Regions from separate parts of the Rossellomorea sp. y25 genome, predicted to be linked through region 2. Evidence: a T-box and tRNA genes for the amino acid it is inferred to sense, from the RefSeq annotation. Region 2 holds a T-box; the other holds one or more tRNA genes.
What was found. A T-box is a leader RNA that pairs with one kind of tRNA and senses whether it is charged. The one in region 2 lies ahead of trpS (tryptophan--tRNA ligase), so its partner is inferred to be a tRNA-Trp.
Positions count from the first base shown of each region.

Region 1 (3,387 bases), 280 kb from region 2:
GGAGGCATCGGTGGGATACTACCCTGGCTGTATTGAAATTCTAACCCGCGCCCCTTATCGGGGTGGGAGACAGTGTCAGGTGGGCAGTTTGACTGGGGCGGTCGCCTCCTAAAGAGTAACGGAGGCGCCCAAAGGTTCCCTCAGAATGGTTGGAAATCATTCGCAGAGTGTAAAGGCACAAGGGAGCTTGACTGCGAGACCTACAAGTCGAGCAGGGACGAAAGTCGGGCTTAGTGATCCGGTGGTTCCGCATGGAAGGGCCATCGCTCAACGGATAAAAGCTACCCCGGGGATAACAGGCTTATCTCCCCCAAGAGTCCACATCGACGGGGAGGTTTGGCACCTCGATGTCGGCTCATCGCATCCTGGGGCTGTAGTCGGTCCCAAGGGTTGGGCTGTTCGCCCATTAAAGCGGTACGCGAGCTGGGTTCAGAACGTCGTGAGACAGTTCGGTCCCTATCCGTCGTGGGCGCAGGAAATTTGAGAGGAGCTGTCCTTAGTACGAGAGGACCGGGATGGACGCACCGCTGGTGTACCAGTTGTCTTGCCAAAGGCATCGCTGGGTAGCTATGTGCGGAAGGGATAAGTGCTGAAAGCATCTAAGCATGAAGCCCCCCTCGAGATGAGATTTCCCATCACGTAAGTGAGTAAGATCCCTAGAAGATGACTAGGTAGATAGGTCAGAGATGGAAGCATGGCGACATGTGGAGTTGACTGATACTAATCGATCGAGGACTTAACCACACTATAAAGCGGAGGCGGCTTGACCAGAAACGACAAGCATTTTTGGGCAATCAGAAGAGGGTGCCTTTTACCCTCAGCTGATTGAACTGAAATGACCTCGAGTCTCTAGCCGCCGGAGCTGGAATGGTATCTACTTGAAGAAGTAGATGCACAATTGGTCGGTATTCGGCTTTCTTGACATCAATTCTTTATCTAGTTTTCAGGGAATAAATTTTATAAGAAAATATAAAAAAAGCCTTGAAAAAATATATCTACGCGATATAATAATACTTGTCCTTAAAAAAGTGACAAGGAATTGTCTGGTGACAATGGCGAAGAGGTCACACCCGTTCCCATGCCGAACACGGAAGTTAAGCTCTTCAGCGCCGATGGTAGTTGGGGGATCTCCCCCTGTGAGAGTAGGACGTCGCCAGGCATATCGTTCCGCAGTAGCTCAGTGGTAGAGCTATCGGCTGTTAACCGATCGGTCGCAAGTTCGAATCTTGCCTGCGGAGCCATTATATGGAGAGCTGTCCGAGTGGCCGAAGGAGCACGATTGGAAATCGTGTAGACGGTTAACGCTGTCTCAAGGGTTCAAATCCCTTGCTCTCCGCCATAACACTTCTTCTTATTAAGGCCCATTGGTCAAGCGGTTAAGACACCGCCCTTTCACGGCGGTAACACGGGTTCGAATCCCGTATGGGTCACCAACACTTTTTTCCAAAAATGAAATAAAACAATGAATATAATGGAGGATTAGCTCAGCTGGGAGAGCATCTGCCTTACAAGCAGAGGGTCGGCGGTTCGATCCCGTCATCCTCCACCATGATTTTTCACGAAGCATAAGCTGAGTTGAATAATCATCCTTAATTTATAAGTTTAACTTAACAAATCATATCGTCGCGGGGTGGAGCAGTTCGGTAGCTCGTCGGGCTCATAACCCGAAGGTCGCAGGTTCAAATCCTGTCCCCGCAATACCATTTTTGACTTTGGATAGTATAATCCTTAATGAGTCACGCATGGATAGTTATTTTCGCTATTGCGAGGTAATGAAAGTTATTTTGCTGGCGCAACTCATGGTAAAAAAATTTGCAGGCGCGAAAATTTTTGGTCCGGTAGTTCAGTTGGTTAGAATGCCTGCCTGTCACGCAGGAGGTCGCGGGTTCGAGTCCCGTCCGGACCGCCATATTTATTTTGCATAATGGCTCAGTAGCTCAGTTGGTAGAGCAATGGACTGAAAATCCATGTGTCGGCGGTTCGATTCCGTCCTGAGCCACCATTTATTACTTGATGCCGGTGTAGCTCAACTGGTAGAGCAACTGACTTGTAATCAGTAGGTTGGGGGTTCAAGTCCTCTTGCCGGCACCAACCGAGTGATTTACTATTTGGAGGGGTAGCGAAGTGGCTAAACGCGGCGGACTGTAAATCCGCTCCTTCGGGTTCGGCAGTTCGAATCTGCCCCCCTCCACCAAGATTTTTTTCCTAGCGTAAGCGGAGTATTGAACCCCAGCTAATAGCAGGAAGATTCATTGGAAACCAATTATATTTCATAGGGGTATAGTTTAAAGGTAGAACGAAGGTCTCCAAAACCTTTGGTGTGGGTTCGATTCCTACTACCCCTGCCAATTTTATCATGGCGATTGTGGCGAAGTGGTTAACGCACCTGATTGTGGTTCAGGCATTCGTGGGTTCGATTCCCATCAGTCGCCCCATAAAAGTCACATTTTCATTTCCGTGACATATACTATCAGTGGGCTATAGCCAAGCGGTAAGGCATCGCACTTTGACTGCGACATGCGTTGGTTCGAATCCAGCTAGCCCAGTAGTGCGGAAGTAGTTCAGTGGTAGAACACCACCTTGCCAAGGTGGGGGTCGCGGGTTCGAATCCCGTCTTCCGCTCCAATATTAAGGCGGCATAGCCAAGTGGTAAGGCATGGGTCTGCAAAACCCTGATCACCGGTTCAAATCCGGTTGCCGCCTCCAAATGTAATGCCGGTGTGGCGGAATTGGCAGACGCGCACGACTCAAAATCGTGTTCCTCTGGAGTGCCGGTTCGACCCCGGCCACCGGTACCATTCGCGGGTGTAGTTTAGTGGTAAAACCTCAGCCTTCCAAGCTGATGATGAGGGTTCGATTCCCTTCACCCGCTCCAATTTACATATGATAGACTTTCTCATTAGAGGAAGTCTTTTTTTATTGTTCTGAGACTGAAATTTAGGAGGTAAATGTGGAAGAATGTAATAAATGAGTAGATTTTAGTGTGGATCAATGAGTAACAGCTTTATTTTAGTAGGATAAGGGGGGAGATTCGAAGTTTTTCAATATTATAGATAGTATTAGTAGCATTTTGTACAGGAATGGAGTTGAAAAAAGACTATTTTAGAGTGAAAATGATAATTTTACATAAAAAAGCGACTCTCTATAACTATATAACTGCTAGATTTATAGGCACTTGATAATTTATTATCGAGTTTAGCAGATATATTATCGACTTTTCGGATTTATTATCGAGTTTGGCAGATATATTATCGACCTTTCGATTTTATTATCGACTTTGCTACATTTATTATCGACTTTCCAATTTTATTTTCAAATTCACCACATTTATTTTCAATTCCAGCATTTTATTTTCAAAATCGCATTGTACCCTACGTTCACCTTATC
Region 1 is NZ_CP145886.1:1,373,485-1,376,871, forward strand. It holds rRNA gene AAEM60_RS06760 (23S ribosomal RNA) at 1-744, shown strand, start outside; rRNA gene rrf (5S ribosomal RNA) at 1,043-1,159, shown strand; tRNA gene AAEM60_RS06770 (tRNA-Asn) at 1,167-1,241, shown strand; tRNA gene AAEM60_RS06775 (tRNA-Ser) at 1,248-1,339, shown strand; tRNA gene AAEM60_RS06780 (tRNA-Glu) at 1,359-1,433, shown strand; tRNA gene AAEM60_RS06785 (tRNA-Val) at 1,474-1,549, shown strand; tRNA gene AAEM60_RS06790 (tRNA-Met) at 1,625-1,698, shown strand; tRNA gene AAEM60_RS06795 (tRNA-Asp) at 1,833-1,909, shown strand; tRNA gene AAEM60_RS06800 (tRNA-Phe) at 1,927-2,002, shown strand; tRNA gene AAEM60_RS06805 (tRNA-Thr) at 2,016-2,091, shown strand; tRNA gene AAEM60_RS06810 (tRNA-Tyr) at 2,111-2,194, shown strand; tRNA gene AAEM60_RS06815 (tRNA-Trp) at 2,275-2,348, shown strand; tRNA gene AAEM60_RS06820 (tRNA-His) at 2,360-2,435, shown strand; tRNA gene AAEM60_RS06825 (tRNA-Gln) at 2,475-2,546, shown strand; tRNA gene AAEM60_RS06830 (tRNA-Gly) at 2,551-2,625, shown strand; tRNA gene AAEM60_RS06835 (tRNA-Cys) at 2,633-2,706, shown strand; tRNA gene AAEM60_RS06840 (tRNA-Leu) at 2,715-2,798, shown strand; tRNA gene AAEM60_RS06845 (tRNA-Gly) at 2,802-2,875, shown strand.
Region 1: it has a tRNA-Trp gene. The T-box ahead of trpS (tryptophan--tRNA ligase) is inferred to sense a tRNA for this amino acid. The anticodon was not compared.

Region 2 (3,387 bases):
AACACCTAATTCTTCAACTGGAACTTCACCAGCGTTAACTTTTGCAGCGTTTTTGATATCGTACATGATGTACGCATACTCTGCACCAGTATCAGGGTTTAAAGCTTTTTGCCAAGCGTAAACGAAGTCGTTAGCAGTAACTGCATCTCCGTTAGACCATTTAGCATCACGAAGTTTGAACGTGTAAGTTTTACCATCTTCACTGATTTGAGGTTCTTCAGCAGCCATACCAAGTACAGCCTCATCATTTTCACCTAAACGGTAAAGACCTTCAAATACGTTGTTCATTACTTTAAATGAAACAGCGTCAGTTGCTAGAGTAGAGTCCATTGATGGGATCTCAGAACTCTCTAGTAAGTTAAGTACCTGTTCTTTCTTTTCAGCAGACTCGCCGCCTTCACCAGATGCTCCTTCGTTGCCCTCAGTTTTCTTGTCGCCGCCACATGCAGCTAAGAAAGTACTTAGAGCCAGAAGAAGAACTAGCAAGAATGAAAACTTTTTCTTCATCTTGAAATTGACCTCCTCGTAAATCTCATATTTATTTATCTTCTAATTTTCAGAAGATTTGTTACTTATTATACATGATAGAGAAATTATTGCAATATGAATTTAACAGTTTTTTTGCAAAATTATCAGATTAATAGGTATATTGTTGTTAAAACCTTGATGTATAAGGGTTTTAACTGTTCATTTTAGAGAGTTTGTCCCATTACAATTGTTACAAACGTAAATTTTAATTACGGCAATTTCAATTGTATTGTGGAGGATCATTCCCCAACGCCCCCTCTACTTCTATTATAATTATAAGATTTACAGACTAAATATAAAAAATAGAATTTATACTCTATTCTCTTCAAGGATTTATGTGGAGTTAGGAGTTTCAAATGTATACGCACTATAAGGATTTCTGTCTCTTTTACCACACATTGCATGCTGAACTGAATATATATGAACGATGATTGAATTCTTCTTTACCCTTCATGTATACTTTTATAAAAAACAAATTAAGGAGTACTATGAAACGAATAAATTTTTTCTACATACCTACACTGCTGTTTTTCATCATCGTCTTTGCGACTGCTATTCTACAGGGGAAAAACCTCCTTCTTTCTATAATAGACAGTTTGTTCATTATCGGAATTACGTATGTTGCCATAGGAGCCCTCCTTTATATTTTTCAAAAAGGTTTTTTCAACGGAATCTTGTATGCTCTTAAGAGATTCAGAAACAGTACGAAACAAGGAAAATACATCTCCCAGTTTGATACACTGGATGAAACGAAGGATGCTCATGAAGAATACGGAATGCAGCGCTCTTATTCCATTACGCGATCATTTCTTATAGTCGGTACTATTTCGCTCGTACTTTCGATCACTTTGTCCTATCTCGTGTACACTTGAATTACGAACATTTATTTTATATAATAAATGTATATGAATGAGAGTATAAGCGTTGATGAAGAGTAGTACCTTTCATTATTGAATTATAGAGAGCTTGTGGTTGGTGAAAACAAGTATTCATGGAGAGGGAATGGACTTCTGAGCTTTATTTGTGAAATAGAGTAGCATATAACGGATCAACCTCACGTTAAAGAGGTTCCATGTTCACATGGACTAAGCTGACTCATTTGAGTACTTAGGGTGGCACCGCGGAAATGATCCCATTCGTCCCTATCTTCTATAGGACGGATGGGTTTTTATTTTGTTTATTTTGAGGAGGAAGTTAGATGAAGACAATCTTTAGTGGTATTCAACCGAGTGGTACGATTACGCTTGGGAATTACATCGGGGCAATGAAGCAGTTCACTGAGCTGCAGGAGGAATACAATTGTTATTTCTGTGTAGTGGATCAGCATGCAATCACGGTAGCACAGGATAAAATGGAGCTTCGCAAGAATATCCGCAGTCTCGCTGCACTCTATATTGCTTGTGGCATCGACCCGGATAAATCAACACTATTCATTCAATCGGAAGTTCCGGCCCACGCACAGGCAGGATGGATCCTGCAATGTGTGACGTATATTGGTGAACTTGAAAGAATGACACAATTCAAAGATAAATCACATGGTAAAGAAGCAGTTTCTGCAGGATTATTAACCTATCCCCCATTAATGGCAGCTGATATTCTTCTGTATGGAACAGACTTAGTCCCAGTTGGAGACGATCAGAAGCAGCATCTGGAATTAACGAGAAATCTTGCTGAGCGTTTCAATAATAAATACAACAACATCTTTACGGTTCCGGAAGTCCGGATTCCTAAAGTTGGGGCTCGTGTCATGTCCCTACAGGACCCATTGAAGAAGATGAGTAAGTCCGATGCAAATCAGAAATCATTTATCACGCTCCTCGACGATCCGAAGATGATTGAAAAGAAAATCAAAAGTGCTGTAACGGATTCAGATGGAATCGTGAAATACGATAAAGAAAACAAACCAGGAGTATCAAACCTCCTTTCTATCTATTCGATTCTTGAAGGCAGTTCAATAGAAGAACTTGAACAAAAGTATGAAGGTAAGGGCTATGGAGACTTCAAAGCTGACCTGGCTCAAGTCGTAATCAAGGCCATTAAGCCGGTACAGGACCGCTACTATGAATTGATTGATTCTGACGAGCTTGATGATATCCTTGATCGCGGGGCAGAAAAGGCTAACTTCGCTGCAAACAAAATGCTGAAGAAGATGGAAAAGGCCATGGGACTCGGGCGTAAAGAGAGAAAAAGAAAATAGTGATGGTGCCAAGAGCCTGCAAATTAGGCTCTTGGCTTTTTTATGGACATTCACATAACCACCTTTTCCCCCTACCCAAACAAAAAACCCCAAGCCCATCACGGACTCAAGGTTTTCGTTCACCAATTAATTTACCTTAGGACGATTCTCCACTTCCCATAGTTTTTCAAAAAAAGGTTGTCCTTTTATTAAGTTCTCGCAGAGAGTCAGATGCTTGTCCGACCAGCCATACTGTGTTTCTTCGTATAACATTTGCCAAATTTCTTCAAAGTCCATCTCTTGAATGGACCGATATCGCTGTGGAGCCCATTCCGTGTACCAGTATCGTATTTCTGCCGTGTTATTTGAGCTGTGAAGCTGATCCAGCGCCATAAATAATAATTGCTTCAACTGTCTTTCTTTTCTTGTCAGACCACTCATCATATAGGGACTCGGCGAGAGAATGTGGTATGAATCCTCTCTCTTTCCTTCAGGCTGAATGACGTACTGCATCGTTTCATGATTTTCTACCATTTCATAGACGAGTTGTTCCTGCCTTGGAATGAGCCTGCTTTTTCTGATTGGAACGGTATACCCGATTGTATCCACGGCAAGTATCCCTGTTCCATCTGTGACAATGAAGCAATAATCCAATTGAATTCGTTCATGGTTTTTTCGCAAGT
Region 2 is NZ_CP145886.1:1,649,349-1,652,735, reverse strand. It holds gene AAEM60_RS08240 (peptide ABC transporter substrate-binding protein) at 1-507, opposite strand, end outside; gene AAEM60_RS08235 (DUF3899 domain-containing protein) at 1,017-1,400, shown strand; T-box leader at 1,444-1,675, shown strand; gene trpS (tryptophan--tRNA ligase) at 1,727-2,725, shown strand; gene AAEM60_RS08225 (YjbA family protein) at 2,852-3,387, opposite strand, start outside.